Regions from separate parts of the Streptomyces sp. NPDC002935 genome, predicted to be linked through region 1. Evidence: riboswitches for the same ligand, from Rfam matches in the RefSeq annotation. Region 1 holds a riboswitch; each other region holds the start of a gene.
What was found. Region 1 has a riboswitch for thiamine pyrophosphate ahead of ABZX90_RS28540 (cytosine permease). Riboswitches for the same ligand answer to the same signal wherever they lie in the genome.
Positions count from the first base shown of each region.

Region 2: it holds a riboswitch for thiamine pyrophosphate, as region 1 does, so the genes downstream of both, thiO (glycine oxidase ThiO) here and ABZX90_RS28540 (cytosine permease) in region 1, are expected to answer to the same signal.
Region 3: it holds a riboswitch for thiamine pyrophosphate, as region 1 does, so the genes downstream of both, thiC (phosphomethylpyrimidine synthase ThiC) here and ABZX90_RS28540 (cytosine permease) in region 1, are expected to answer to the same signal.
Region 4: it holds a riboswitch for thiamine pyrophosphate, as region 1 does, so the genes downstream of both, ABZX90_RS20865 (thiamine ABC transporter substrate-binding protein) here and ABZX90_RS28540 (cytosine permease) in region 1, are expected to answer to the same signal.

Region 1 covers NZ_JBEXNW010000024.1:23,301-30,916, forward strand. The annotation lists gene ABZX90_RS28520 (hypothetical protein) at 1-540, opposite strand, end outside; gene ABZX90_RS28525 (pyridoxamine 5'-phosphate oxidase family protein) at 1,108-1,545, shown strand; gene gndA (NADP-dependent phosphogluconate dehydrogenase) at 1,665-3,107, opposite strand; gene thiD (bifunctional hydroxymethylpyrimidine kinase/phosphomethylpyrimidine kinase) at 3,410-4,207, opposite strand; gene ABZX90_RS28540 (cytosine permease) at 4,369-5,769, opposite strand; TPP riboswitch at 5,761-5,855, opposite strand; gene ABZX90_RS28545 (alpha/beta hydrolase) at 6,075-6,908, shown strand; gene ABZX90_RS28550 (phospholipase) at 7,122-7,616, shown strand, end outside.
Region 2 covers NZ_JBEXNW010000043.1:11,778-19,393, forward strand. The annotation lists gene thiE (thiamine phosphate synthase) at 1-26, opposite strand, end outside; gene ABZX90_RS37925 (Rv2175c family DNA-binding protein) at 118-489, opposite strand; gene ABZX90_RS37930 (FAD-dependent oxidoreductase) at 554-1,792, opposite strand; gene ABZX90_RS37935 (hypothetical protein) at 1,825-2,202, opposite strand; TPP riboswitch at 2,255-2,368, shown strand; gene thiO (glycine oxidase ThiO) at 2,366-3,532, shown strand; gene thiS (sulfur carrier protein ThiS) at 3,529-3,729, shown strand; gene ABZX90_RS37950 (thiazole synthase) at 3,733-4,527, shown strand; gene pknB (Stk1 family PASTA domain-containing Ser/Thr kinase) at 4,893-6,836, shown strand; gene ABZX90_RS37960 (deoxyribonuclease IV) at 6,968-7,616, shown strand, end outside.
Region 3 covers NZ_JBEXNW010000028.1:17,712-25,327, reverse strand. The annotation lists gene ABZX90_RS30875 (VWA domain-containing protein) at 1-470, opposite strand, end outside; gene ABZX90_RS30870 (LysR family transcriptional regulator) at 651-1,538, opposite strand; gene ABZX90_RS30865 (DUF1801 domain-containing protein) at 1,655-2,017, shown strand; gene ABZX90_RS30860 (VOC family protein) at 2,023-2,409, shown strand; gene thiC (phosphomethylpyrimidine synthase ThiC) at 2,474-4,294, opposite strand; TPP riboswitch at 4,287-4,443, opposite strand; gene ABZX90_RS30850 (YibE/F family protein) at 4,515-6,008, shown strand; gene ABZX90_RS30845 (SsgA family sporulation/cell division regulator) at 6,091-6,528, opposite strand; gene ABZX90_RS30840 (helix-turn-helix domain-containing protein) at 6,628-7,386, opposite strand.
Region 4 covers NZ_JBEXNW010000014.1:118,338-125,953, reverse strand. The annotation lists gene ABZX90_RS20885 (Rossmann fold nucleotide-binding protein) at 1-281, shown strand, start outside; gene ABZX90_RS20880 (LAETG motif-containing sortase-dependent surface protein) at 419-1,078, shown strand; gene ABZX90_RS20875 (ABC transporter ATP-binding protein) at 1,312-2,334, opposite strand; gene ABZX90_RS20870 (iron ABC transporter permease) at 2,335-3,933, opposite strand; gene ABZX90_RS20865 (thiamine ABC transporter substrate-binding protein) at 4,026-5,111, opposite strand; TPP riboswitch at 5,194-5,299, opposite strand; gene rlmN (23S rRNA (adenine(2503)-C(2))-methyltransferase RlmN) at 5,384-6,490, opposite strand; gene ABZX90_RS20855 (hypothetical protein) at 6,820-7,569, shown strand.

The DNA.
Region 1 (7,616 bases):
GCGTCCCCACCGGTCGTAGCGCCGCTGGTCGAGCCGCCACCGCGCGAAGCCGCCGGCGGCGAAGACCAGCCCGCCGAGTGCCACAGCGGCGCCGATGCCCAGCAGGCTCGACTCCGTGGCCGCCGCGCCCGGGCTCGGCGGCGCCGCGGTGAGGCGGCCGTTCACGTCCATCCAGATCACCACGTGCGCTCCGGCCTTGTGCCCCGACTCCACCAGGGCCCGCCCGGTACGGGGGGAACCGTCCGGAGCGGTCCACCGGACCGTCGCGCGGACGTGGTCGTAGACCGCGCCCTCTCCGGCGGGTACCGCCGAACCCGAACTCTCGACCAGGACGGCCGGGATGGCGTGCCGGTCCTGGCGCAGCCGGCTGAAGGACGTGTCGGCGGCATGGGCCGTCACCAGGCCGGCGAGGGTGCCTCCCAGCACCATCACCGTCCAGACGATCAGCACGATCCACGCCTCGAAGACGTCGTCACGGCGACGCAGCGGATTCCTCCGCCAGCGCCAGCACCACTGCCTCGCACCCTGTGCTCCGCGCATGGCACCGCACCTCCTCGTTACACCCCAACAGTGCAAGGGGATCGCGGTACGCGCGAGCGGTGGCAGGGGCCGCCCGGTCCCGCGGTGGGGACCGACCGGCCCATGCGGGACGCATCTGACCCGGTCAGGCTGGAAATGCCAGGTCATGTCACGAGCTGAGAAGGCCGTCAGAAAGGCACGCGTGATCCCCGGTCCGGGACGGTCCCTCGCAGGAGGACGTGCCGGACCCCGGTGCCCAGGAACCCGCCGACGCCCTGATCGTCCGGACACGAGACCCCCTGGGTCGTGTCCGAACAGACACGAAGCGTCATGTCCGATCTGTGGGTACGCATCGACCAGGACAGGATCACCGGGCGCCGGATCGCCGTGTGGTGATCCGGACGCCGTACGGGTTGACGCCCGCGGCGTCTCCGGGAAGCGGCCACTCTCCGTTCGCCGGGGACCAATGGACCCTGGCCCCGATTCACCTTTCGCCGCAGCCTGAACCTCATGTCGCTGTATTGCGGCACATGTCGCTGTACTGCTTTGTTGATGTGTCGCTCCGTCGGGTGAGAGTTGGTTCCGGTGATGAATCCCAACGACGGTTTTCGTGAACTCGGCAGGCAGGAATGCCTGGACCGGCTCGGCGGGGTGCCCATCGGCAGGGTCGTCCACACGCGGGACGCCCTGCCCGCGGTCCTGCCGGTCAATTTCTGTCTCGACGCGGAGTCCGCCGTCGTGCTGCGGACGTCGGCCGACTCGGAACTGGCCCGCTCCATCGACGGTGTGGTGGTGGCGTTCGAGGCCGACGTGGTGGACGCGGCCGCGCACTCCGGCTGGAGCGTCGTCGTGACGGGCCGCGCCCTGGTGGTGAACGATTCCGCGGAACACGATCAGTTGAGCCGGACAGGACCCCTTTCCTGGGTGGCCTCGCCCCACGACGTCTTCATTCGGATCGCGCCCGAACTGGTCACCGGCCGGGAACTCGTCGGCGGCCGCACGCTGTACGGGGTGGACCTCCCATGAGCTTCGCGGTACCGACGAACCGGGCCTCTGTCTGGCACTCGGTGAGGCCGTCAACGGGCCGGGCATCCGTCGCCGCGGACGCCCGGCCTGTCCCGCACCGGCTCATCGCCGGACGGGGGTCACAGGACCTCGGTCTCCTCGCGTACGGCCTCGCCCCACAGCGTGTGGAAGCTGCCCTCGCGGTCGGTGCGCCGGTAGGTGTGGGCGCCGAAGAAGTCACGCTGGCCCTGGGTGAGGGCGGCGGGCAGCCGGTCGGCGCGCAGGGTGTCGTAGTACGACAGGGCGGCGGAGAACGCGGGCACCGGGACCCCTCGGCGGGTGGCCGTGGAGATGACCTCGCGCCACGGGACCTGGGCGTCCTTGATCTCGGTGGCGAACCCCGCGTCGGAGAGCAGGCTGACCAAGCCCGGATCGACGGCGTAAGCGGCGCGGATCCGGTCGAGGAACGCCGCGCGGATGATGCAGCCGCCGCGCCAGATCTTCGCCACCTCGCCGAGGTCGATGTCCCAGCCGTACTCGGCGGCGGCGTCCAGGATCATCTTCCAGCCCTGGTCGTAGGCGATCAACTTCGATGCGTACAGGGCGTGTTCGACCTGGCTGGTGAACCGCTCGGCCTCGGTTCCCGACAGGTCCCAGTGGGTGCCGCCGGGCAGACCGCGGTAGGCGTCGCGCAGTCCGGCCTGGCTGGAGGCGGCGCGGGCGAACGTCGCCTGCGCGATGGCGGTGACCGGGGAGCCGAGGTCGAGAGCGGTCTGCACGGTCCAGCGGCCGGTGCCCTTCTGCCCGGCGGCGTCCACCACGACGTCCACGAACGGCTCCCCGGTGGCGGCGTCCTTGTGCGCGAGGACCTCGGCGGTGATCTCGATCAGGTACGAGTCGAGGCGGCCCTTGTTCCAGCGCCGGAAGATCTCCGCGATCTGCGCCGGCGTGTAGCCGCCGACGCGGCGGAGGAGGTCGTAGGCCTCGCCGATCAGCTGCATGTCGGCGTACTCGATGCCGTTGTGCACCATCTTGACGAAGTGTCCGGCGCCGTCCGTGCCGATGTGCGTCGCGCAGGGCTCGCCGTCCACCTTGGCGCTGATCGACTCGAACATCGGGCCGAGCGAGGCGTACGACTCCGGGGAGCCGCCGGGCATGATGCTCGGCCCGTTGAGGGCGCCCTCCTCGCCGCCGGACACACCCGCGCCGACGAAGTGGATGCCGCGTTCGCGCAGCGACTGTTCACGACGCCGGGTGTCGGTGAAGTGGGCGTTGCCGCCGTCGATGATCATGTCCCCGTTCTCGAGCAGCGGGGCGAACTCCTCGATGACGGCGTCTGTGGCCGCACCCGCCTGCACCATGATCATCAGGCGGCGGGGACGCTCCAGCGCCGCCACGAACTCCTCGGCCGACTCGGCCGCCACGAAGGCGCCCTCATGCCCGAACTCCTCGACCAGGGCCTTGGTGCGTGCGGGGGTGCGGTTGTGGACGGCGACGGTGTAGCCGTTCCGGGCGAAGTTGCGGGCCAGGTTGCGGCCCATCACCGCGAGCCCTGTGACGCCGATCTGCGCGGTCGCCTTCATGGTGTGCTCCTTGGATCCGGATCTGCCTCCCCGCGTACCTGACGGGCGAGCAGACGAACGTCGCTGTGCCGATCAGTACGCACGACAGGGGCCGAGGTGTTCACCTTCCGAGGCACGTGGTGCGCCGGATCGCGGGCAGAGTCTCCGGGCGACGTGCGGAGGCGCGCGCTCCGGAACCCCGGGCCCCGGGCAGGCGTGGCCATTCCGGGAGTTCGGGCCGGGCGGCGTCGATGCTCCCGGACGCCGGAACCCCAGAACCCCAGAACGCCGGAACTTCGGAACCCCGGCCGACGACCAGAGGGTCAGCCGTTCCGGCGCAGTCGCCAGCCGTGGTCCACCGGCCCGATGCCGGCGCCGAGCGCGAAACCGGCCTCGATCGCGGCGGTCACGTACTCCTTCGCCCGCCGTACGGCCTCCGGCACCGAAAGGCCCTCGGCCAGGCCCACCGCGACGGCCGAGGCGAGCGTGCACCCGGTGCCGTGCGTGTGCCGGTTGTCGTGGCGCGGCGCGCGCAGCCAGTGCTCCGCCGTTCCGTCGGTGAGGAGATCGACGGCCTGTCCCGGCAGATGGCCCCCCTTGACCAGCACCCAACGGGGGCCGAACGCGAGCAGTCGGTCGGCGGCCCGGCGCATGCCCTCCTCGTCCTTCACCCTCACCCCGGTGAGCTGGGCGACCTCGTCGAGATTCGGGGTGGCCACCGTCGCCCGAGGCAGCAACCGGGTCCGTACGGCGTCCAGCGCGTCGTCGGCCAGCAGCCGGTCCCCGTGCTTGGAGACGCTCACCGGGTCCACGACGACCGGGGCGGCCACGTCGGACAGCAACTCGGCGACCGTCGTGACCAGGCCGGGCGACGAGAGCATCCCCGTCTTCACGGCCTGGACGCCGATGTCGTCGACCACGCTGCGGTACTGGGCGCGTACCGCTTCCTCGGACAGTTCCCAAGCGCCCTGCACACCCACGGAGTTCTGCGCGGTCACCGCGGTGAGCACGCTCATCCCATGCGCGCCCAGCGCCAGCATCGTCTTCAGGTCGGCCTGGATTCCGGCGCCACCGCCGGAGTCGGATCCGGCGATCGTCAGGACGCGGGGTGGCGTGGTCATACGAAGGTTCCTCTCAGGTGCGGGTCCGGGTCCGGGTCCGGGTCCGGGTACGAGTTCGGGCGCGAGGCCTCTGGAATCGCGAAGGGACGGACGGCCCCGCAGCGCGCCAGGTCCGCGTCCCGCACCCGCGTCTCCGACGTGCTCGACCGGGCCGGCAGGTGCTAGGAGCGGCGGCGCAGCCGCGAGGGGGCGTAGAGGGCGAGGGCGACGAGGAACGCCACGTAGTAGGAGAGGTCGGCGCCGTGCAGCGCGTCGGCCACCGGACCGACGTACAGGCCGGTGTCCATGAACGGCACGGCCGCACCGAACGCGGCGACGAAGGCCAGTAGCGACGGCCGACCGGAGCGCGGGCGGGCGGTCTCGACGGCGAGGTCGAGGGGCGCGCCGCCGCGCTCCCGCCCGCGGGCGATCCAGTCGACGACGACGATCGCGACGAACCCGGGGATCCAATATCCCACGAACAACAGCACGTTCTGGAAGCGGGCCGTCGTGTCGGCGGCGTGCATCCACAGGACCAGCGGGAAGCCGAGCCCGGCGGCCAGGGCGGCGGCCAGTGGACGCGGTATCCGCACGCCCAGGGTCTGCAGGGCCAGCGAACCGCTGTAGTCGTTCATCGCGTTGCTGCACACCGCCGCCAGTGCCACGGCCAGCAGCCCGAACGCGCCCGCCGTCCCGCCGCCCAGCAACTCGTCCACGCCCGCCGCGGTCTGGTCGGTCAGCACGGACGCGCCCCACAGCCCGAGGACCTGAACGGCGACGAAGGACACGACGAGGCCGAGCAGGGTGCACCAGAACATCCGCGGGCGGGAGGTGGCACGCGGCAGATAGCGGCTGAAGTCACTGGCGTACGGCGCCCAGGACAGCGACAGGCTGAGCGCGATGGTGCTGGTGAGCACGAACGCGCCCGCGCGGTCGGCGCCGGTCGCGGCCCCGGTCGCGGCGGGGTGGACGCCGTCCAGCATCCGCCAGGCGATCACCGCGAAGGCGACGGCGAGCACGAACGTCATGACGATCTGGAGGCGGTGGATCGCTTCGTAGCCGAGGACACCGAGTGCCCCCTGCGCCGCCATCATGACGAGCACGCCGAGCCAGAACGGCCAGCCGCACAGCCGTGCCAGCGCATCCCCGCCGAACAGGCCGATCAGTGCGTCCCAGGCGACCGAGGACAGCCACTGGAGCATCCCGGGCAGCACCACCGCCCGGCCGAACGCGAGCCGTGCGAGGGGTAGTTGGCCGGTGCCGGTGAGTCCGCCCCAGGTGCTGAGGTAGGCGGTGGGCAGCGCGCCGAGCACAGTACCGAGGACGACCGCCGCGAGCGCGGTGCCGAAGTCCAGGCCGAGCGCGATACCGATGGTGCCGGTGAACACGCCCGTCATCGTCAGGTTCGGGGCGAACCACACGGTGAACAGGCGCCCGGCCCCGCCGTACCGGTTGTTCTCGGGGACCGGCTCGATGCCGTGCCCCTCCACCCGCAGGTCGCCGGGTGCGGCGGGCATCCGTCCGTCGAAGACGGCGGGCCGGCTGTCGGCGGGCACCCCGCTGGAAACATGCGCCAATGGCATGGAAGACATCCCTCCGCCAGTACGAACTGGTTCAGGTTCGACGGGTGTGATCTCAGCCCTCGGACGGGGCACCCCGTGTCCGGTACGACGGACACACTAACGCCATCCCCTGGCATCTGTGTACGGCAGCCCTCACCCACCTGGAGCAGGGCCCGGCCGCGCATTCCGTTTCATCCGGGCGGCCCGGCCGGGCTTCCCCGCAGCGCGGCGCGCGCCGCCCCTCGGTACTGTCGGAAGTGATCGCCGCTCGCTCTCCGCTCCCGGGTTCCCGGACCCGGTGGCCGGGCGGAAGGAGGCAGGGTGCCGTGACCGTGATCTCCCTGAAGTCAGCGCAGCTGCGGGATGGGCTCACCCTCCCGTACGCCGAAGCCGGTTACCCCAGTGGCACACCGGTCGTCTTCGTACACGGTCTGGCCGACTCCTGGTGGTCCTTCGAGCCCCTCCTGAGGCGCCTTCCGGCGTCTCTGCACGGTTACGCGCCCACGCAGCGCGGGCACGGCGATGCCGAGCGGCCTCCGGAGGGCTACACTCCCGACGACTTCGCCGCCGACCTCGTGGCCTTTCTCGACGCGGCCGACATCCCCCGCGCCATCCTGGTCGGGGCGTCCAGCGGCGGCGTACCGGCGCGGATCGTCGCCGGGAGCCATCCCGACCGCATCGCGGGTCTCGTTCTGCTCGGCGTCCCCGGCACCCTCGCGGACAAGCCGGCGGCCGCCCGGATGCGGAAGACACTGGAGGGCCTCGCCGATCCCGTGCCGCGAGAGTTCGTCGAGGACTTCATGGCCGGCACGGCGGCCCGCCCGATCGCGCGAGGGTTCATCGAGACCATGGTCGAGGAGAGCCTCAAACTCCCCGTGTACGTCTGGACGGAGACCGTGCGCGGTCTCCTCGACACCGATCTCGGCGCGACACTCGGGGGCATCCTGGTGCCCACCCTCGTCATCTGGGGCGACCAGGACGAGTTCCTGCCTCGCGAGGACCAGCAGACCATCCTGGACGCCGTCCACGGCGCCGACTTCCTCGTGTACGAGAACACCGGCCATGTCGTGCACTGGGAACAGCCCGAACGCGTGGTCGCCGACATCGCCGCGTTCGCCACGGGGATCGCCCACCCCGGCACTCCTTACGGCACCGCCTGACGTCGCCCGAGAGTGAACGGCGGCGCGCCCGAACCGCGCTGGACGTGAGCCCCGGGTCCTGCCCCCGCCCCGAACGCCACGCCGGTGCTCGGGGCGGGGCTGCGCGCGGGGATCCAAGGCGCCCCGAAAGACCGACTGTTGACGCGATCTGTACCTCTGACATTCGTCGTCACATGGCATGCTCATGCTCCCCACAGGAAGGGATCACGTGCCATGAGACCGAGCCGCCGCTCCCTGCTCGCCGCCACCGCCGTACTGAGCACCGTCCTCGCCGCCCCCGGGCCCGCCGGCGCCGCCGAAGTCCCGGCCGCGGGCACCTATTACCTCCAGAGCGCGACCACGGGACTGAACGCCGCCGACAGCGCAGGCGCGGTCGTCCAGCACAACCCCAAGGGCAACGAGGACCACCAGCAGTGGACCCTGCGCCCGAACGGCTCCTCGGCCGTCCTCGAAAGCGCCGACACCGCCGGGAGTTGTCTGGGCCGGTCGGGCGACCAGGCCCGGACCGTGGCGTGTACGAGCGCGGACGCAGCCTGGGAGGTGACGCCGAGCGGCGCCGACCAGTTCACGCTCAAGACCCCCGGAACGGACCGCTACCTTACGGTCGGAGCCAAGCCCTCCGGCTCCAACTACCCCGCCCAACTGGCGATCGGCTCGTCGGGCGGCCTCGCCTCCTGGTACCTCACCCCGGCCGCGCCCGAGACCCGG
Region 2 (7,616 bases), on a different contig from region 1:
GCGGTGGTGGCGGCGTTCTCGGGCATGCGTGGGTCCCCCCGTTGTCGGTGCGCGGGGAGCGCGGCGGCCGGGATGGTCCCGCCGCCGCGCTCCCCGTGCCGGACGGTCGCGTTCAGGTCAGACGGCGAGCGCCTGGGCGCGGCGCTTCACCTCCGTGCCGCGATTCTCGCTCAAAGCCTGCGCGGGGGTGCCGGGCAGGCTCGGGTCGGGGGTGAAGAGCCACTCGAGGGCCTCTTCGTCGGAGAAGCCGTCGTCCCTCAGGAGCGTCAAAGTGCCGGCCAGGCCCTTGACGACCTTCTGTTCGTCCGCGTCGATGAAATCGGCGGGGACGTGCAGCGCGCGGTTCTCACCACGGCGTACGGCGATCAGCTGGCCGTCCTTGACCAGCTGCCGGACGCGCGTCACCTCGACGCCGAACTGTTCGGCGATGTCGGGGAGGGTGAGCCAGGCGGGGACGAGAGCATCGATCTTTGCGTCAATCTCGGTCACGGGACAAGCCTGCCATCCCGGACCGACAGTCGGAAGCCAAGGGCGTCCGACCTGGGGTGACGGATCAGGCCGTGGCGCCCTTCAGGGGCCTCGACGGGTCCGCGAGCAGTTCCGGATCCATGCGTGCGCCCGCCTCGATGAGCCGACGGCCCTGGGCGAGATCCCTCGGGCGGCCCACCGCCAGGAGGGCGACCAGCCGTGTCTCGCGGAGCCAGCACACCGACCAGGCGGCGCTGGAGGAGTCCCCGCGCCACACCAGGGTGTCGGCGGGCGCGTGGTGGCCGACGTACTGCACGAAGCGGCCGAACTGCTCGGACCAGAAGTACGGCACGGGGTCGTAGGCGGCGGGCGCCTCTCCGACGATGTTCAGGGCGACCGTGCGCGGGCCCTGGAGGGCGTTGTCCCAGTGATGGACGAGGAGGCGGTCCTCGTAGCGTCCCGACGGGAAGGAGGCGCAGTCGCCGACCGCGTAGACGTCCGGCAGGGAGGTGCGCAGGTGGTTGTCGGCGACGATCTCGCGGTGGGCGCCGAGCTCGATGCCGGAGCCGGCGATCCAGCCGGTCGCGGGCCGCGCCCCGATCCCGACCACGACGGCGTCCGCGGGCACCCGCGAGCCGTCGTCCAGGATCACCGCGCCGGGCTCGATGCGCTCCACGCGCGCGTTGGTGCGCAGCGAGGCGCCGCTGTCCGCGTACCAGGCGGCCATCGGCGCGGCCACCTCGGCGGGCAGCGCGCCGGCGAGGGGCCGGTCGGCGGCCTCGACGACCGTCACCGCGCAGCCCGCCTCGCGCGCCGCCGTGGCGAACTCGGCGCCGATCCAGCCCGCGCCGACGACCACGATGTCGTGTTGCCGGGCGAGGACGGGACGCAGCCGGTCGGCGTCGTCCAGGGTGCGCAGCAGGTGCACCCCCGGCACGCCTTCCGCGCCGGGCAGCTGGATGGGTTCCGCGCCGGTGGCGACGACCAGGACGTCGTACGGGACGGGCCCGGCGGCCGTGTCCAGTTCGTGGTCCCCGGGGCGTACGCCGAGTGCCTCGCGGCCCAGCCGCAGGTCGATGTCCAGGGCCTCGAAGTCGACGTCGAAGGCGGAGCCCTCGGCCTTGCCCAGCAGGACGGCCTTGGACAGCGGCGGCCGGTCGTACGGCTGATGCGGTTCCGCGCCGATCAGCGTGACGGTGCCCTTGAAGCCCTGCTCGCGCAGGGCGACCGCGGTCTGCACTCCGGCCATGCCCGCGCCCACCACGACGACCCGCCGTGCCGTGGGCTCCTGCGACTGAGACTGTGCCTGCGTCTGCTCGCTCACCTGATCACCTTAGACACCTGACAATTCGTCAGTCAGGGGGCGTGCTCAGTGACCTGTTCCACACGGTCTGTCACGCGCGGCTCTTCCACCACGCTCGTCCCCGTGCCTTGCCGCGACTCCCACGCCCAATTCTCCTCCAGTCGGACGCGGCCGTCGGGGAGTTCCACCACGAGGGACACGCAGTGGCCCGACGCGGTGGTCCCGTCGTGTTTGAGCTGCACGTACCGGAAGTCGAGGCGGTCGCCCTCACGGGTGCCCACCAGGTGTCCTCGGACGATGTCACCGCCCGCGTAGTCGGCCCAGACCAGGCCGTCCTCCTCGTGGTAGGCGAACCGCGTGCGGGTGCCCACCTGGCCCGGTGCCTGGTCGGCGACGGGGGCGAGGACAAGGCCGTCGAGCGATCGCGCCATGGGCGGAGGCTCCCTTACTGAGACGGGCGGGGGAGGGCTAGGGTGGCCAACGTAAAGCACTCGCGGGAGCCCGGACGCACCGGGCTGAGAGGGAGGCTGGGGCGGCCTCCGACCGTACGAACCTGATCCGGGTCATGCCGGCGAAGGGAGGGGCTGGACGCCTATGTCGCCTGCACGTTCGTCAGACGTCCTCGTCATCGGGGGCGGCATCATCGGTCTGGTGACAGCCTGGCGGGCCGCGCAACGCGGGTTCACCACCGCGCTCGTGGACCCCGAGCCGGGCGGCGGGGCCGCCCAGGTCGCGGCCGGGATGCTCGCCGCCGTCACCGAACTGCACTTCGGCGAGGAGACCCTGCTGGGCCTCAACCTCGCCTCCGCGCGCCGCTATCCGGACTTCGTCGCCGAGCTCACCGAGGCGACCGGCCAGGACCTCGGCTACCGCCGGTGCGGCACGCTGGCCGTCGCGCTGGACGCCGACGACCGCGCCCACCTGCGGGAACTGCACGCTCTGCAGAGCCGGTCGGGGCTGGAGTCGGAGTGGCTGAGCGGCCGTGAGTGCCGCCGTCTGGAGCCTATGCTCGCGCCCGGCGTACGCGGTGGTCTGCGGGTCGACGGCGACCACCAGATCGACCCGCGGCGCCTCGCACGGGCCCTGGTCACGGCGTGCGAGCGGGCCGGAGTGGTCGTGCACCGGACCTGGGCGCAGCGCCTGACCGTCGTGGGCGACCGGGCCGCGGGAGTCCTGACCACGGACGGCACCGAGCTCACCGCCGGCCGGGTGGTGCTCGCCGGGGGCAGCCTCAGCGGGCGTCTGGCGGGCGTCCCCGACGACGTCCTGCCGCCCGTGCGCCCGGTGAAGGGGCAGGTGCTGCGGCTGACCGTGCCGCAGCGGTACGCGCCCTTCCTGCACCGCACCGTCCGGGCCATGGTGCGCGGCAGCCACGTCTACCTGGTACCGCGCGAGAACGGCGAGCTGGTGGTGGGCGCGACCAGCGAGGAGCTGGGCTGGGACACCACCGTGACGGCGGGCGGCGTCTACGAGTTGCTGCGCGACGCCCACGAGCTGGTTCCCGGGATCACCGAGCTGCCGCTCACCGAGACCCGCGCGGGGCTGCGCCCCGGCTCGCCGGACAACGCGCCGCTGCTCGGCCCGACCGCGCTGGACGGACTGCTGCTGGCCACCGGGCACTTCCGCAACGGCGTGCTGCTGACGCCCGTCACCGGCGACGCGATGGCCCACGTCCTGACCACCGGCGAACTCCCCGCCGAAGCCCGCCCGTTCACCCCTCTGCGCTTCGGCGCCACCGCCCTCACGGAGCAGCCCGCATGAACATCGTCGTCAACGGGGAGCGGCAGCGGATCGCCGCGGGAACCGCTCTCGACGCGCTCGTCGCGACCCTCACCCCCGCACCGGCCGGGGTGGCCGCCGCCCTGAACGAAACAGTCGTCCCGCGCGCGCAGTGGCCGTCCACGTCCCTCGCCGAGGGCGACCGCGTCGAAGTCCTCACCGCCGTCCAAGGAGGCTGACCCATGGCCGACGATCCCTTCGTCCTCGGCGGTACGTCCTACGGGTCCCGGCTGATCATGGGGACGGGCGGCGCGCCCAGCCTCGACGTTCTGGAGCGCTCCCTGGCGGCCTCCGGAACGGAGCTGACGACGGTCGCGATGCGGCGCGTGGACGCGTCCGTGCACGGCTCGGTCCTGTCGGTGCTCGGCCGGCTCGGCATCCGCGTCCTGCCGAACACGGCCGGCTGCTACACCGCCGGTGAGGCCGTGCTGACCGCCCGTCTCGCGCGCGAGGCGCTGGGCACCGACCTGGTCAAGCTGGAGGTCATCGCCGACGAGCGCACCCTGCTGCCCGATCCGATCGAGCTGCTCGACGCGGCGGAGACGCTGGTCGACGACGGCTTCACCGTGCTGCCGTACACGAACGACGACCCGGTGCTGGCGCGGAAGCTGGAGGACGTCGGCTGCGCGGCGATCATGCCGCTCGGCTCGCCCATCGGGTCCGGGCTCGGAATCCGGAACCCGCACAACTTCCAGCTGATCGTCGAGAACGCGCGCGTGCCGGTGATCCTGGACGCGGGGGCGGGCACGGCCTCGGACGCCGCGCTCGCCATGGAGCTGGGGTGCGCGGGCGTGATGCTGGCCTCGGCGGTGACGCGGGCGCAGGAGCCGGTGCTGATGGCGGAGGCCATGCGGCACGCGGTGGAGGCGGGGCGCCTGGCGCGGCGGGCGGGGCGCATCCCCCGGCGGCACTTCGCCACAGCGTCCTCTCCCGTGGAGGGCATGGCGGTGCTGGACCCGGAGCGCCCGGCGTTCTGATCACCTGGGCGCGGGCCGTCGGTTTCCGGCCGGACGGGCCCGGCGGGTCTCCCCGGCGGTGCTCGCCGTCGGCGGGTGCCGCGGGTGCGAGTGTCCGGGCGTCTCCGGGTGCGACCCGTATGACGTGCGCCTCATGCCGTAGGACGGGCTTAGCGGTGAGGGTTGCCGCGGCTGGGCGGGGCGGCGCCGACGGCGGCGCAGGTTGTCGCGTTGTGGCCTTGCGGCGACGGACAGGGGTCTGATCGGACATCAGTGCGATGACCGTGCCCTCGTGCGTGCGGCGTGCGTCACAGGTCGGCTGCAGTCGGGCCCCGGTATCGGCCGAACGGGGCGGCGTGACAGTGGTGGCTCGTAGACTCACCTGCGTGGATACGACCCTTCAGGACCCGCTTGTCGGACACGTGCTCGACGGCCGCTATCGCGTCGACGCACGGATCGCGGTCGGCGGGATGGCCACGGTCTACCGGGCCCTGGACACCCGCCTCGACCGCGTTCTCGCGCTCAAGGTGATGCACCCGACGCTGGCCGCCGACGGTTCGTTCGTCGAGCGGTTCATCCGCGAGGCCAAGTCGGTGGCACGGCTGGCGCACCCCAATGTGGTGCAGGTCTTCGACCAGGGGGCGGACGGGTCGTACGTCTATCTGGCCATGGAGTACATCGCCGGATGCACCCTGCGTGACGTGCTGCGCGAGCGCGGCGCCCTGCAGCCCCGGGCCGCGCTCGACATCCTGGAGCCGGTGCTCGCCGCGCTCGGCGCCGCGCACCGCGCCGGGTTCGTGCACCGCGACATGAAGCCGGAGAACGTCCTGATAGGGGACGACGGCCGGGTCAAGGTGGCGGACTTCGGCCTCGTCCGCGCCGTGGACACGGTCACGAGCACGACGGGCGCCGTCCTCGGCACCGTGTCGTACCTCGCCCCCGAGCAGATCGAGCACGGCACCGCCGACACCCGTGTCGACGTCTACGCCTGCGGTGTCGTCCTGTACGAGATGCTCACCGGCGCCAAGCCGTACACCGGGGACTCCCCCGCGCAGGTTCTCTACCAGCACCTCCACGAGGACGTGCCGCCTCCGTCGGCCGCCGTGCCGGGTATGGCGTACCCGCTGGACGTGCTGGTCACCACGGCCACCGCCCGCAATCCCGAGGTGCGCCCGGCCGACGCGGTGGCGCTGCTCGGCCAGGTCCTCGAGGCACGGGCCGGTCTCACCGCGTACCAGCTCGACGCCGTGCCGCCGGGGGCCCTCGCCGTAGGCCACAGCAACGCCGACGACCGGACGAGCGTGATCCCGAACTCGCTGTCCGTCCCGCGTCCGCTGCCCGTGAACGAGGACGACGGCCACGACCTGAACCGGACCAGCCGGTTCGAGCAGGCCAGCCCCTTCGGTGCCGCGCCGACCGCGCCCGTCGGGCGCCCGGACACACGTCCGCGGCGCGCGATACTGATGGTCGTCGCCGCGATCGTGCTGGTGCTCGGACTCGGCGGCGGCGTCTGGTACATCAACTCCGGCCAGTTCACCGAGGTCCCGCCGGTCCTGGCGAAGACGGAGCAGCAGGCCACGGCCCGGCTCCAGGACGCCGGGCTCGACGTCAAGCAGGTCAAGCACGCCTTCAGCGACACCGTGAAGCGGGGCACGGTCATCAGCACCGACCCCGGGGTCGGTGAGCGGATCCGCGACAACGACTCGGTGACGCTGACCATCTCCGACGGCCCGAGGACGGTGAAGGTGCCCGATCTGAAGGGCTTCGCGCTGTTCAAGGCGAAGGACGTGCTGAAGGGCGACGGGCTCGCCGCGGGCATGGTCACCCGGGAGTTCAGCGACGACGTGACCAGGGGCTTCGTGATCCGTACCGATCCGGGCGCGGGCACATCACGGCACTCGGGTTCGGCGATCGCGATCGTCGTGAGCAAGGGCAGCCCGGTGGAGGTGCCCGACGTGACCGGCTCGTCCGTCGAGGACGCCACCGCGGAGCTGGAGGACGCGGGCCTGAAGGTGAAGATCGCCGCGCAGCAGGTCACCTCGGAGTTCGACAAGGGCCAGGTCGCCGAACAGACTCCGCGCTCGGGCCTCGAGGCCGCCACGGGCGACACGGTGACGCTGACGGTCTCCAAGGGCCCCGAGATGGTCGAGGTCCCGGACGTCGTGGGCGACAGCGTGGACGACGCGAAGCAGGCGCTCGAGGACTCCGGGTTCGAGGTCGACGTGGACCGCGGACTGCTCGGGCTCTTCGGCGACACGGTCAAGAAGCAGTCGGTGGACGGCGGCGACACGGCCCCCAAGGGCTCGACGATCACGATCGAGATCCGCTGACTCCAGGGGACGCGCGACCCCCGGGCCGTTGCCGTTCGACTCCCTCGTCCGGGAGCGGGCGGCAGCAGTCGCCCGGGGCCGCTCCCCCATGAGGTCCGCCCGCGGGGCGCCCGGCGGCGCGTGTCACCCTGATGGGTGTGACCAGCAAGCAGCTCCGCAACCCCGTCGGCGGCCATGTCCCCGTGGCCGGCGGCCTCAACTCCGTGGGCCTGGCCTACGCCCGTGACCTCGCGGCCGAGACCGTCCAGGTCTTCGTCGCCAACCCGCGCGGCTGGGCGACGCCCGCCGGGAACCCGAAGCAGGACGAGGACTTCCGCGCCGCCTGTGCCGCCGGGTCGATCCCCGCGTACGTCCATGCCCCGTATCTGATCAACTTCGGTTCGCACACCGAGGCGACGGTCGAGAAGTCGGTGGAGTCGCTGCGGCACTCGCTGCGGCGCGGGCGGGAGATCGGCGCCCTGGGTGTGGTCGTGCACACCGGGAGCGCCACCGGCGGCCGGGAGCGGTCCGTCGCCCTGAAGCAGGTGCGCGACCGCCTCCTGCCGCTGCTGGACGAACTGACCCACGACGACGACCCGTTCCTGCTCCTGGAGTCGACGGCCGGCCAGGGCGCCTCCCTCTGCTCCCGCACCTGGGACTTCGGACCGTACTTCGAGGCCCTCGACGCCCACCCCAAGCTGGGCGTCTGCCTCGACACCTGCCACATCTTCGCGGCGGGCCACGATCTGACCGGGCCGAACGGTATGCACCAGACCCTCGATCTGCTGGTCGACACCGTCG
Region 3 (7,616 bases), on a different contig from region 1:
CCCACCGCGCGGAACTTCCACTGGCCGCCCCGCAGATACAGCTCACCACCGATGAACGCCGTCTCCGTCGTCGCCTCCATCTCGAAGAGCGCCAGCTCCTGCCCGGACCCGGCGTCGAGCAGCCTCAGCCTCAGATCCGTCAGCCGGCCGAAGGTGCCCCCGTCGGCGGAGGCGCCCAGGACGACCCGCTGGATCTCCGGCTCCAGAGCACGCAGATCCACCCCGACGGTGTCGGTCGTCCCGCCGCCTTCCCTCCGCTTCCCCAGGTGACGCACGGCACCGGAGGCATGGCTCGGCTGGTTGTAGAAGACGAAGTCACCGTCGTCCCGGACCCGTCCGTCCGCGCGGAGCAGCAGAGCCGAGGCATCGGCGTCCGGCGCACCGGGCCCCCCGGACCAGCCGAGCTCGACCCGGACCTCCTCGGCGGCGACGGGAAGGTTGGCGCCCTTGCTCATCGATGTCGCTGTCATGGGCCCAGTCTGCCTAGAGAACCCGGCACCGGAACCGTCCGATACGCACACTCCCGCATCGGACGCCCAAGTCCCACGCTCCACGGCCCCTCGCCCTGAGGACAGGGCACCCGGCGAACGGCACCGTGGCACCAGACACAGGCCCAGACCCCGGGCCCCAGGCCAGGCCCAGGCTCCGCCTCAAGGAGAGTCGGCCGCGTCCGTCGCGGCCCGTACGAACTCACGAACCCGCTCGGTGGTGTTGCCCTCCCTCCACACCAGTCCCCGTTCGATCGGCTGTGCGTCGTGGAGGGGCACGTAGGCGACATCGGGCCGGGGGTAGTACTGCCGGGAGTGCTCCCCGACCGGGAGAACACCCCGGCCCATCGCGACCAGGGTCAGCATTTCGGAGAACGACCCGCCCACCGGGCCCTTCGGAACGGGCCTGCCCGACGGCGTGCGGTCCGGTGTGCGGTCCCGCTTGAACCCCGCCGAGGTCACCTGTGGGTACTGCACCACCGGGTGTTCCGCGAGCACTTCCACGGACACCCGTTCCTCGCCGGCCAGCGGGTGACCGGCCGCCACGGCCAGTACCCGTCTCTCGCGCAGCAGAGCGGGGCCGCAGGCCATTCCGTCGAAGGGGAACGAGGCCAGGAGGACATCGATCGAGCCGTCCACCAGACTGGCCCGGGAGTTGGACAGCTGAACCTCCCGCACGTCGACCCGGCAGTCGGGGTGCCGCTCACCGAACAGGCCGACCGCCCTGAGCAGTGCGGGAGCCGTCCACTCACCGAGGAAGGCGACCCGCAGCTCTCCGGTGATCCCGCGACTGGCGTCCGCCGCCCTTCGCAACGCCGCCTCCATCGCGGCGACCAAGGGCACCAGGTCGGCCGCCAGCTGACGGCCGATCGGGGTGAGCCGGACAGAACGGCTGTTGCGTTCGAACAGCAGGCCGCCGACGCCGCGTTCCACCTTCTTGATCACTTGGCTGACCCGCCCGGTCGTGATCAGCAACCGCTCGGCGGTCCGGCCGAAGTGCAGTTCCTCAGCCAGCGTCAGGAAGGTCTCGATCTCCAGCCGTTCCAGCATGAAAACCCCCGGCGTTAAATCTGGCTCAACAGTCGTACGTCGATCATGCCTTGATGGCGTCTGCCCCGCGGCGGATCGTAGAAGGCGTCCACACACCCCTCCTGAACGGAACCCACATGACCGCCTCGGACATCACCTCCTACCTGAACGGGCTCGACGCCCCCCTGCGCGAGATCGGCGAGAAGATCCGACCTGTCATCGACGCGGCCCTCCCCGACGACTCCGGCGCGCTGTGGCACGGCCATCCCACCTGGAGCCTCGGAGACAAGCCCGGTCAGACCCCGATCTGCCTGCTCAAGGCCTACAGGTCCTACGTCACGTTCGGCCTCTGGCGCGGCCAGGAAGTGGCCGATCCGTCGGGCCGACTGATCGCCGGAGCCCGCCAGATGTCCTCGGTGAAGCTCAGCCGTACCGACGACATCGACCCGGTCCTGTTCGGTGAGTGGCTTCGCCGCGCCGTCGCCCTGGAGACGAAGTGACCACGATGCGCGTGAAGGCCTTCGACCACCTGGTCCTCAACGTCGAGGACGTCGAACGGTCCCTGGGCTTCTACACCGGACTTCTCGGGCTGGCACCCGTACGCCTTGCCGAGTGGCGGGCTGGCCAGGTCCCGTTCCCGTCGGTGCGGATCACCGCGGAAACCATCATCGATCTCGTGGACGGCCCCCGAGGGGAGTCCAACGTCGACCACATATGTCTCACCGTGGAACCGCTGGACTGGGACGAGGTCATCGCGTCGGGATCCTTCACCGTGCTGGACGGTCCCGTCGACCGCTTCGGCGCGCGGGGCACCGCCACCTCTGTCTACGTCCAGGACCCGGACGGCAACACCGTGGAACTGCGCTGGTACCCACAGGACGCCGCGGCATGACCGGGCGGGCCGAGGGCGACGGTCCGGGCGTTCCGTGCCCCGGACCGCGCCCCTGTGGAACAGCTCAGTCGGCCAGCGGCAGGTAGACGCGGTTGCCCGCCTCCGCGAACTCCCGGGACTTCTGAAGCATGCCCTCGGAGATCTCCTCCGCGGAAGCGCCTTCGGCCGCGTCACCGCCGAACCGCTCGTTGATGCTCTGGCTGATCTTCATCGAGCAGAACTTCGGCCCGCACATGGAACAGAAGTGAGCCGTCTTGGCCGGTTCGGCAGGCAGCGTCTCGTCGTGGAACTCCCGTGCCGTGTCCGGGTCGAGAGCCAGGTTGAACTGGTCCTCCCACCGGAACTCGAAGCGGGCGTCGGAGAGCGCGTCGTCCCAGTCCTGTGCTCCTGGGTGCCCCTTGGCGAGGTCGGCTGCATGGGCGGCGATCTTGTAGGTGATGACGCCGGTCTTGACGTCGTCACGATTGGGCAGGCCCAAGTGCTCCTTGGGCGTGACATAGCAGAGCATGGCCGTGCCCCACCAGGCGATCATCGCGGCACCGATGCCGGAGGTGATGTGGTCGTACGCCGGCGCGACGTCCGTCGTCAGCGGGCCGAGCGTATAGAACGGAGCTTCATCACAGATCTCCTGCTGAAGGTCGATGTTCTCCTTGATCTTGTGCATCGGGACATGTCCCGGGCCTTCGATCATCGTCTGTACATGAAAACGCTTCGCGATCGCGTTGAGTTCCCCGAGAGTCCTCAACTCCGCGAACTGTGCGGCGTCGTTGGCGTCCGCGATGGAACCCGGCCGCAGGCCGTCGCCGAGTGAGTAGGTGACGTCGTACGCGGCGAGGATCTCGCAGAGCTCCTCGAAGTTCTCGTACAGGAACGACTCCTTGTGGTGCGCGAGGCACCAGGCCGCCATGATCGAGCCGCCGCGCGAGACGATGCCGGTCTTGCGGTTCGCGGTGAGCGGCACGTACGCCAGGCGCACGCCCGCGTGGACCGTCATGTAGTCCACGCCCTGCTCGGCCTGCTCGATGACCGTGTCCTTGTAGATCTCCCAGGTCAGCTCCTCGGCACGGCCGTCGACCTTCTCCAGCGCCTGGTAGAGCGGCACCGTGCCGATGGGGACGGGGGAGTTGCGGAGCACCCACTCGCGCGTGGTGTGGATGTTGCGGCCGGTCGACAGGTCCATGACCGTGTCGGCGCCCCAGCGGGTCGCCCAGGTCATCTTCTCGACCTCCTCCTCGATGGAGGAGCTGACCGCGGAGTTGCCGATGTTGGCGTTGACCTTCACCAGGAACCGCTTGCCGATGATCATCGGTTCGATCTCCGGGTGATTGACGTTCACGGGCAGCACCGCCCGGCCGGCGGCGATCTCCTCGCGTACGACCTCGGGGTCGACGCTCTCCCGGATCGCCACGAACTCCATCTCGGGCGTGATCTCGCCACGTCGCGCATAGGCGAGCTGGGTGACCGCCTGCCCGGCGCGCCCCCGGCGCGGCTGACGCGGCCGCCCGGGGAAGACCGCGTCGAGGTTGCGCAGTCCCCCACGCGGGGCCGTGTGCTTGATCCCGTCGTCCTCGGGACGGACGGGACGGCCCGCGTACTCCTCGGTGTCTCCGCGGGCGATGATCCAGTTCTCGCGCAGCGGCGCCAGCCCCCTGCGCACATCGGTGTCGATGGTCGGATCGGTGTACGGGCCGGAGGTGTCGTACAGCGTCACGGACTGCCCGTTGGTCAGGTGCACCTGCCGGACCGGCACCCGTAGATCGGGACGCGTACCCCCGACGTACCCCTTGTGCCAGCCGATGGACTTCCCGGCCTCGCCGTCCAGGGACGGAGAGGAAGCTCCGTCCGTCTGGCTGGAGGCAGGCGTGCTTACGTCCTTGTTGGTCATGAGACCTACTCCCTACGCCGGCATTACCCGGTAACAGGTTCAGCGGTCGACGCAGCGGCTTCCGTTCGTCGATGTTTCATGTGAAACATCGCGAAGACGGAGGTCAGCGCCCTCTCAGCCCGGTGCTCCGAGCTCCCGCGTGTGCAAAGGTGCCCCCACGCTAGCGTCATATTTGGCGCGGTGAACAGAGGGCCCTTGCCGTTCTTGCGATGATCGGTCGGTGACAACGACCCCGCAGTCCCCGTTCCCACCGTCCGAGCCGCCGCGCCGTACGGGCTCCGACGACGGCCAGGGACATGGCTCTGGCACCGGACACGGGCACGGTCATGGCCCGGACGGTGGCCATGACGGTGCCGACGGCGGGCACGGGCCGCGCCCGGCAGGCGGGCACGGCGAAGGTCTGGGAGGCGGGCACGGGCACTCGCACAGTCACGGCCCCGCCGCGCCGGTCTCCAAGCACCTGCGCAAGGTCATCGCCGCGGTACTGATCCCCTTCGCCGCCGCGGTCGTCGTGGGTCTCGTGGTGCTGTGGCCCGGCGGCGCCCCCTCCCACGAGCGCACCGGTGTCGGCTTCGACCGGCAGACCCAGCAGGCGACCGTCACCACGATCGACCAGGTGGACTGCAAGTCCGTGAACGCCTCGGGGGAGACCCCGACGGGCGACACCTCCACCGCCGAGGGCTCCTCCGCCCAGCAGCAGGCGACGGGTGAGTGCAAGAAGGCGACGATCCGGATCGACACCGGCAAGGACAAAGGCCGCACGTTCACCGAGATCGTTCAGCCGGACCAGTCACGGCAGTTGCACCAGGGCGAGAAGGTCGTCGTCGCGTACGAGCCCTCCGCCCCCAAGGACCTCCAGTACTCGGTCACGGACGCGAACCGGAAGCTGCCCCTGACGCTGCTCGCCGGGATCTTCGCCGTGGTCGTCGTGGTGGTCGGCCGGATGCGCGGCGTCATGGCACTGATCGCCCTGGCCATCAGCTTCATGATCCTGAACTTCTTCATCCTGCCCGCGATCCTTCAGGGTTCGAACCCGCTGGTCGTCGCCGTCGTAGGGTCCAGCGCGATCATGCTGATCGCGCTCTACATGTGTCATGGCCTGTCGGCCCGGACATCCGTGGCGGTGGTCGGCACCCTGCTCTCGCTGGTGCTGATCGGCATCCTCGGCTCCGTCTTCATCGACTGGGCCGTACTGACCGGCAACACCGACGACAGCACCGGCCTGATCCATGGGCTGTACCCGTCCATCGACATGAGCGGTCTGCTGCTGGCCGGAGTCATCATCGGTTCGCTCGGTGTTCTCGACGACGTGACGGTGACGCAGACGTCCGCGGTCTGGGAACTGCACGAGGCGAACCCCACGCTGGGCCGGCGTGGCCTGTACCGCGCGGGCATCCGCATCGGCCGCGACCACATCGCGTCGGTCGTCAACACGCTCGTCCTGGCGTACGCGGGTGCCGCGCTGCCGCTGCTGCTGCTCTTCTCGATCGCGCAGAGCAGCGTGGGCACCGTCGCCAACAGCGAACTGGTCGCCGAGGAGATCGTGCGCACCCTGGTGGGCTCGATCGGTCTGGTCGCCGCGGTACCGGTGACGACCGCGCTGGCCGCCCTGGTGGTCGCCGCGGACCGTGAAGGGCCCGCGACCGCCCCCGCGGCACCCGCAGGTGCCAGGACACCGGCACGGAGCGGGAAGGGCCGTCGCCGCAAACACTGAACCGTCCGCCGGAAGCGCCGAAACCATCCGGCACGCACGCCCCTTGAGAGGAAGCGTTACTCCGCTCGGGGGTTCCAGGGCTTCAGCCCGCGCTCTGCTCCTCGGCGAGGATGCGGTCGAGCGCTTCGTCGAGAGACGTGTCGAAACCGGCGAGGGAGCGCTCCTGCCCGAGCGGCACCAGCTTGTCGGTACGGTCGAGGAACGCGACGAGCGGCGCGGCCCCGGACCGGAACAGTGCGTGATCGCACCCGACCTGAAGCCGGATCAGCACCTCGCCGAACGCCTCGGGGTCGGCCGGAGCGATGTGGACATCACCGTCACCGCACGGCCTGCCCACCCCGTCGATCAGCAGCTCCCGCCCGAACGCCCAGGTCACAGGCGCGTCACCGGGCAGGTGGAAGGTCAACCGCACGGCATACGGATCACAGGTCTCGTATCGCAGCTCCACCGGAATGCGGAAAGACAGCTCCTCGGACACGAGGAAGCTCATCATGACCTCTGCCTGCACCGACTCGCGCATCGCCTACCCCGTCGTTTGCCATCGACTGGCCAGGAATCGTTCCCCTGACACTGCGGAAATATTGCTCACCGTGCACACAGGATCACAAGGAGTGAGTTTTCAGATACTGATAGAGATGGCGAGTGTCCCTAGAAGCCTGCCGATTTCGCTCTGCAACTTCCGTGCCGCGGGCAGCAGTCGGTCGACCTGGTGGAAAGGGAGAGAAATGGCCATGGCCGCGGCGGTACTGCCCGCGGTGATCGGGATCGCGGCGCAGACCGTGCCCAGCGCGTACTCCTGGCGCTCGACCACCGGTTCCATCCGCCCCGTCCTTTCCAGGCGCCTCAGCAGACGGTCCTTGTCACGCACCGTGTAAGGGGTGATCGACTGCACCGGGTAGCGATCAAGGTGGTCTCGCCGGGACTTGTCGTCCAGCTGGGAGAGCAGGCACAGGCCGATCGCGTGGGCGTGCCCGGTCTCACGGAAGTCGGCCCATTCCTCGACGGCGGGGTTCGCGGCGGAGTCGGCGACACACATGACCTCGATCTCGCCCTCGCTGTAGATCGCGTAGTACACGGGTGCGCCAATCGTGTCGCGCCATTGCGCGAGCATGTCACTCACCGTGCTGCGACGTTTCTGATGGGCTCCGCTGCTACTCAGCCGCTCGGCGGCCTCGCCGAGGAAGAACAGCCCTCTCTCCCGGCGCAGATAGCCCTCGTGAACCAGGGTGCGCAGCAAGTGGTAGGCGGTCGGCAGCGCGAGTCCCGCCTCCCGGGCGAGCTGCTTGGCGGGTGCGCCCTGCTCGCGCGCGGCGACGGCCTCCAGCAGACGCATCGCCCGCTGCACCGAGCCGATCAGCGTGGTGGGGTGGGAATCCAGAGAGGCGGCTTCGGGCTCCGCGGGAGGAGTGCGGGCGAGCCGTGCCGTCCCGGGCACCGGGGAGCGTGGACCTCGAGTCACCGACGGCTGCGTGGGCCCGGTGAGCCCCTCCTCCGGCAGGGTGCGCCGGGTGGGGGATTCCGCCGTCGGAGTCCGTGGCGGCGTCAGCTCCCCCGGCGAAGCCGGCGAAGTGCGTGACAGGGGCGGCTCCCCCGGCGAAGTACGCGGCT
Region 4 (7,616 bases), on a different contig from region 1:
GCGCCGCCGGGACCGTACAGGAGATCTTCGACAACACGACCCCGAACTACTACGAGTCGAGGGGCGAGCCAACTCCCATGGTCCTGGTGGACCGTGCGCACTGGACCGAGCGATATCCCGCCTGGCCGCTGCTCCGATCGCTGGCACGGGAGCGCGCGATGGAGTCGCGGATCGCTCTCGTCGACCGGGTCGATGACGCTCCGGAGGCGCTCAAACACCTCAGCGGTCACGACTCGGCAAAGCCAACGCCTCGACAGGGCATATGCATTGACAGCCCTTAGGTTGCGCTTATAAACCTGTGAAACTCCTGGGGGTGCTGTTGCCACGGAATGATTCGCCGCAAATCCCCCAACACCCCCCGCAGTTGCGCAACCTGTGAAGGGCAATCGTGTCCATATCTCGACGCACCGCACGTACCGTGCGAATCCTCGGCGTTGCCTCCGCCTCTGCCGCGCTCGCGCTCGGCGTCGCCGGCAACGCTCTCGCTTGCAACATCCGTGACTTCTCGGCCGACGCCACGTGCGACGGCAACGGGAAGGGCATCATCACCGTGACCGACACGGACGCCTCCGCCAAGGAGGCCACCGTCACGGTCTACCTCGAGTCGAACGGCGCCGACGCGCGCATGGTCGGCGAAAAGACGGTCACCGGCAGCCGTGACGGTGCCACCGTCACGTTCTCCGAGGACTGGGCTCCCGAGACCAAGTACCGGGTCCACATCAGTGTCCCGAAGCTCGTCGACGCGGACGTCTCGCCGATCCTGACGACGCCGGCCGAGGCCTGCGCCCCTGAGTCGGAGTCGCCGTCGCCGTCGGAGAGCCCGAAGCCGTCGGAGACCCCCTCCACCTCGGAGACGCCTTCGGACTCGGCGACCCCGTCGGACTCGGAGAGCAGCGACGCTCCGGCGACGCCGGGCGACAACCAGCCGTCCGCGGCGGCCGGTGAGTCCAACCTCGCCGAGACCGGTGCGAACTCCAGCACCCCGGTGATCGCCGGCATCGCCGGTGCGCTCGTCGTCGTCGGTGGCGGAGCGGTCTTCTTCGGCATGCGCCGCCGTGGCGCCTCGAAGGCCAACTGACCCGCATCCTGTACGACCGTGTGGCCCGCCTCCTCAACGGGGGCGGGCCACACGGCTGTACGGGCGTCACCGGCCGAACGCGCCCGCTCCGGCCGGAAGTCGAGTGGACGCGCTCGCCGGGAACGCCGACCGGCCGCTGTCCGGCGGCAGTCCGGCACCGGTCCGCGCGGGAGCACAGCCGCCTCACCGGCGCCTCGGCCGGGTGGCCTGGTTCTCCGGACCCGGGCGGCGGACTACTCCCCGAGCACGACGACTTCGGCCGCGTCGAACTCCACGCCGACCACGTCCCCGGGCTCCGGCGCGTCCCGCAGCGCGCACGCCGCCTCCAGCCGGGGCGCGTCCCGCGGCTGAAGCTGTACGGCGACGTGGGTGCCCCGGAAGGTGCGTGCGGCGACCGTGCAGCGCAGCCCGTCCGCCGCGGCCACGAGCCGTACCCCGGCGGGCCGTACGAGGAGTGTGCCGGGCCCCTGGGCGGCACCCTCGGGCACCGGGATCTTGCCCCACGGGGTGTCGGCGGCCGTCGCGCTCACCGTCGCCTCGACCACGTTGTCGAAGCCGAGGAAACGGGCCACGAACGCGTCCGCGGGATGCTGCCAGACCTCAAGTGGCGTACCGGACTGGGCGATCCGTCCGTCGCGCATCACCACGACCCGGTCGGCGAGCGCGAAGGCCTCGCCCTGGTCGTGGGTGACGGCGAGCACCGTCGTACCCAACTCGCCGAAGAGGCCACGGAGTTCGACGACCAGCCTCTCGCGCAGCGAGCGGTCCAGCTGGCCGAGCGGTTCGTCGAGCATCAGCAGGCGGGGGCGGGGCGCGAGGGCGCGGGCCAGCGCGACGCGCTGCTGCTCGCCTCCGGAGAGGGAGGCGACGGCACGGTTCCGGGCTCCGGGCAGGCCGACGAGATCCAGCAGCTCTCCGACGCGGGCCGCCTGTCCGCTCTTCGACGTGCCGTGCATGCGCAGCCCGAAGGCGACATTGCCGCCCACATCCCGTTGCGGGAAGAGCTGATGGTCCTGGAACATCAGGCCCACGCCCCGCCTGTGCGCGGGAACGCCCGCCTGGTCCTGCCCGTCCAGCACCACTCGGCCCGCGTCCGGGGACTGCAGTCCCGCCACCGTCCGCAGCAGCGTGGACTTGCCGCTGCCGCTCGGCCCGAGCACGCACACGATCTCGTGCTCGGCGACATCGAGGTCGACGGCGTCGAGCACGGCCCGTCCGCCGAGGCGTACGGTCGCGCCCTGCAGGCTCAGCAGCATCTAGAACTCCCCGGTCCGGTCGGTCCGTACCCGCTCCAACAGCAGCAGCGCCACCGCGCACACCACCATCAGAATCGTCGAAAGGGCCATCGCCTGGCCGTAGTTGAGATCGCCCGCGCGCCCGAGCAGCCGGGCCACGGCCACCGGCAGCGTCGGGTTGTCGGGCCGCGCGATGAAGACCGTCGCCCCGAACTCCCCGAGGGAGACGGCGAAGGCGAAGCCGGCCGCGATCAGCAGCGCCCGCCGCACCATCGGCAGATCGACCTCGCGCCACACCCGCCAGGGCGACGCCCCGAGCACGGCCGCGGCCTCCCGCAGCCGCCCGTCCACCGCCCGCAGCACGGGCAGCATCGTCCGTACGACGAAGGGCACACCCACCAGCGCCTGTGCCAGCGGCACCAGGATCCAGCTGGCGCGCAGATCCAGGGGCGGCTCGTCCAGGGCGATCAGGAACCCGAAGCCCACGGTCACCGCGGAGACGCCGAGCGGCAGCATCAGCAGCGCGTCGAAGCCCCGCATGAAACGACCGGCGCGCCGGGTGAGGGCCGCCGCCGCGAGCCCGCCGATCAGCAGGGCGATGGCGGTGGCGGCGAGCGCGTACTCCAGCGAGTTGCCGATCGCCTCGATCGGGGCGACGAGGAAGACGCCTCCGTCGTCGTCGGCCAGCGCCCGGTAGTAACCGAATCCCGGGGCGTCGAGGGAACGCCGGACCAGGACCGCGAGCGGCAGTACGAGGAGGACCGCGATGCTCAGCAGCACTCCCGCGAGGAGCGCCCACTGTCCGGCCCCGCGCGGCCGGCGCGCGGTCGTCTCCGGGGCCACCAGACGCAGGGCGGTCTCCCGTCGTCGTACGGTCCCGGCGTGCACGGCGAGGATCGCGCCCACCGCCACGAACTGGACGATCGTCAGCACCGCCGCCGTCGCGAGGTCGAAGATCTCGGAGGTCTGCCGGTAGATCTCGACCTCGAGGGTCGAGAAGGTGGGGCCGCCGAGGATCTGCACCACACCGAACGAGGTGAAGGTGAAGAGGAAGACCATGAGGGTGGCGGCGGCCACGGCCGGCCCGAGCGCCGGCAGCGTCACCCTGCGCCACGCCGCGAAGCGCGAGGCGCCGAGCATGCGCGCGGCCTCCTCCTGGCGCGGGTCGAGCTGCGACCAGAGCCCGCCGACGGTCCGTACGACGACCGCGTAGTTGAAGAAGACGTGCGCGAGCAGGATCGCCCACACCGTGGTGTCCAGGCGCACGCCCCACAGCTCGTCGAGCAGCCCGCCCCGGCCGACCAGCGCGAGGAACGCCGTGCCGACGACCACGGTCGGCAGCACGAAGGGCACGGTCACCACGGCCCGGAGGATCTGCTTGCCCCTGAAATCGAAGCGCGCGAAGACATACGCGCCGGGCAGCGCGATCAGCAGCGTGAGCACCGTCGAGGCGAGCGCCTGCCAGGTGGTGAACCACAGCACGTGCCGGATGTCGGACTGGGCCGGCACCTCCCAGATCCGGCCGAGCTGCCAGTCGCCGTCCACGTGGAGCCCGCGCGAGACGATCGCGACGACGGGATAGGCGAAGAAGACCGCGAAGAACACGACGGGCAGGGCCATCAGCCCGAGCCGGGCCGCACTCTGCCGCCCGCGGGCCCTCCGCGGAGCTCCGTCGGCTCCGCGGGTTGCCTCGGCTCCGCCCGCTTCCTCGGCTACTTCAGTACGAGCGAGGTCCACGACTTGACCCACTGGTCGCGTTCGGCGGCGATCTTCGCGGGGGCCAGGGTCTCGGGGTCCTTGGCCTGCGGACCGTACCGCGTGAATTCCGGGGGCACCTGAGCGGCCTCGCGGACCGGGTAGACGAACATGTTGAGCGGCATGTCGTCCTGGAACTCCTTGGTGAGCAGGAAGTCGAGGAGCGCCTTGCCGCCCTTGGCGTTCTTGGCGTTGCTGAGCAGACCCGCGTACTCGACCTGCCGGAAGCAGGTGCCGGCCGCGACCCCGGTCGGGGCGGTGGTGGGCTTCGGGTCGGCGTAGATGACCTCGGCGGGCGGCGAGGAGGCGTACGAGACGACGAGCGGCCGGTCGGCCTTGGCCTTCTTGCCGCCGGCGGACCCCGAGAACTCGTCGTTGTACGCCTGCTCCCAGCCGTCCACGACCTTCACGCCGTTGGCCTTGAGCTTCTTCCAGTAGTCCTCCCAGCCCTTGTCGCCGTAGTGCGCGGCGGACCCGAGCAGGAAGCCGAGGCCGGGCGAGGACGTGGAGGCGTTCTCGGTGACGAGGAGGTCCTTGTACGCGGGCTTGACCAGGTCGTCGAAGGACTGCGGCGGCGTCAGCTTGTGCTTGCTGAACCAGGCCTTGTCGTAGTTGACGCAGATGTCGCCCGTGTCGATGGGCGTGACCCGGTGCTTGTCCTGGTCGGCCCGGTACTCCGGCAGGACCAGATCCGCGCCCTTGGCCACGTACGGCTGGAAGAGCCCGTTGTCGAGCGCGCGGGAGAGCAGGGTGTTGTCGACGCCGAAGAGGACGTCGCCCTGCGGGTTGTCCTTGGTCAGGATGGCCTTGTTGACGGCCTGCCCGGCGTCGCCGTCCTTGAGGACCCGGACCTTGTACCCGGACTGCTTCTCGAAGTCCTTGAGCACGTTCTTCGACACGAGCCACGAGTCGTGGCTGACGAGCGTGATCGTCTTCTGATCGCCCGAGCCGGCGTCGTCGGACGAGCTGCACGCGGACAGTGCGGGCAGCGCGACGAGGCCGAGCCCGACGGCCATGACCGCGAACCGCCTGCTGCTGGTGATGCTCACTGATTCCTCCTGGGTGACCAGGAAGAGACGCGGCCCCGCCCGGGACCTCTGACGGTTCCCGGGCAGGGCGCAACAGCTTGAGTAATGACCGAACTTCCTACCCAGAATGACCTGGGCAAGGTTCAGAGGGTCTGCGGTCTGTCCCGCACTCTCAGCGCTGTGGCGCTCCCCTGTCGGAATATGAAGATGTCGGACTGTGAAGAGGTGACGATGAAGATGTACTGACGCGGCTCAGACTACCGCTCGGTCGTCTGACGCGGCTCAGACTACCGCTCGGTCGCGGCGAGCTGACCACACGCTCCGTCGATCTCCTGGCCACGGGTGTCCCGGACGGTCACCGGCACGCCATGGGCCGCGATCGCCTCGACGAACGCCTTCTCGTCCTCGGGCCGCGAGGCGGTCCACTTCGAACCCGGGGTCGGGTTGAGCGGGATGAGGTTGACATGCACGGGCCTGCCCTTGAGCATCCGCCCGAGCCGGTCACCACGCCACGCCTGGTCATTGATGTCCCGGATCAGGGCGTACTCGATGGACAGGCGCCGCCCGGACTTGGCCGCGTACTCCCATCCGGCGTCCAGCACCTCGCGCACCTTCCACCGTGTGTTCACGGGGACGAGGGTGTCGCGCAGTTCGTCGTCCGGGGCGTGCAGGGAGATCGCGAGCCGGCACTTGAAGCCCTCGTCGGAGAACCGGTTGATGGCGGGGACCAGCCCGACCGTCGACACGGTGATACCGCGCTGCGAGAGCCCGAGCCCGTCCGGCTCGGGGTCAGTGAGGGCCCGGATCGCCCCGACCACCCGCTTGTAGTTGGCGAGCGGCTCGCCCATCCCCATGAAGACGATGTTGCTCAGCCGCGCCGGACCCCCGGGGATCTCGCCGTCGCGGAGCGCCCGCATGCCGTCGACGATCTGGTGCACGATCTCGCCGGTCGACAGGTTCCGGTCGAGGCCGGCCTGTCCGGTGGCGCAGAAGGGGCAGTTCATTCCGCAGCCCGCCTGCGAGCTGATGCACATGGTCACCCGGTCCGGGTAGCGCATCAGCACGGACTCGACGAGCGTGCCGTCGAAGAGCCGCCACAGGGTCTTGCGCGTGGTTTCCTGGTCGGTCGACAGGTGCCGTACGACCGTCATCAGCTCGGGAAGCAGCGCCTCCTGGAGCTTGCCGCGCGAGGCGGCCGGGATGTCGGTCCACTCCGCGGGGTCGTGTGCGAACCGGGCGAAGTAGTGCTGCGAGAGCTGCTTGGCACGAAACGGCTTCTCACCGATCGCGGCAACCGCCTCTTTGCGCTCGGCTGGCGTGAGATCGGCAAGGTGCCGCGGCGGCTTCTTGGCTCCGCGCGGCGCGACAAAAGTGAGTTCTCCGGGCTTCGGCATAACCCTTCCAGTGTCGCAGATCAACACCACCGGCCCAGGCCAGAGTGGGGTGGGGGCGGTCACCTGCGGGTACCGTCTGTCACCTTTAGGCGACCTCGCACGGCCCAGGGACGGCCAGGGACGGCCCAGGAGAGTGCCCGCTCGTCGCCGACATGCCCCAGATCGCGTCCGCCCAGGGCCGTCACTCAGCGGCTGGGGAGCGACCCGTAGCCGTTCGCTGTAGAGCCAGGTGAAGGTGCGTGGGCGTCCTCGCTATGCCTCCGGGTTTTGCTACCCCCTGGGGTACGGATTCCGGGAATTCTGCAGCGGCTCTCCATACAGTGGTGCCCATGAGCGCCGGGGGGACCTTGCCAGCGCGGCCATCCACCGATGCGACCGCCATAGGGTACGGGCAGCGGGAGATCCAGAACGGTCTGATCGTCACCGCGGCCGCTCTGTCGTTCGGCGCTGCCGGCTTGTCGGGGGCCGCGCTGGTCGACGGCGACGTGGCTCGGTGGCTTCTCGCCTCGGCCGGCGGCCTGTGCGCGCTTTGCGGCCTGTTCGCACTGATAGGGACAGCCGCCGCGTCCAACGAGAGATTCGTCTTCGACGCCACGGGGTGGTGGTGGTTCGGCCCGTTCGGGGACACGCTACTGACGTGGGATTCACTGGCCGGGGTATGCATCTACTCCACCGGTGACTCGGCCGTCGACCACGGCACCGCGACACTCGAGCTCTTCCCCGGCGGGGACTTCGACCGCGATCACCCCGTGCTGTGGCGCCACGTACGGGACGCCGACCCGCCCGCCGACGGTCTCCCAAGGCTGCGCTACCGCATCGAGCTCAGCAACATCGTCAACGTGACCACGGACGTCGAGCAGGCGTGTTCCCGTTGGGTCCCGCCCGACCTCTGGCACGGCAACAAATGGCAGCCCAACGGCTACAAAGGCCGCGCCGACCGCACCGGCCACCGGCGCAGACTGCGGGAGCGGGCACGGATCACAGCCCCGCAGGCGGATTCGACGACCCCGCTCCCGCCGCACGACGCCGTGCCGCCCGGCGACCCGCAGAATGAGGCACCGTCCGGCAGTCCCGGCTGAACGGCCGGGCTGTGCCGACCGACTCGAAGGGGCCCGCCACCGCGCTC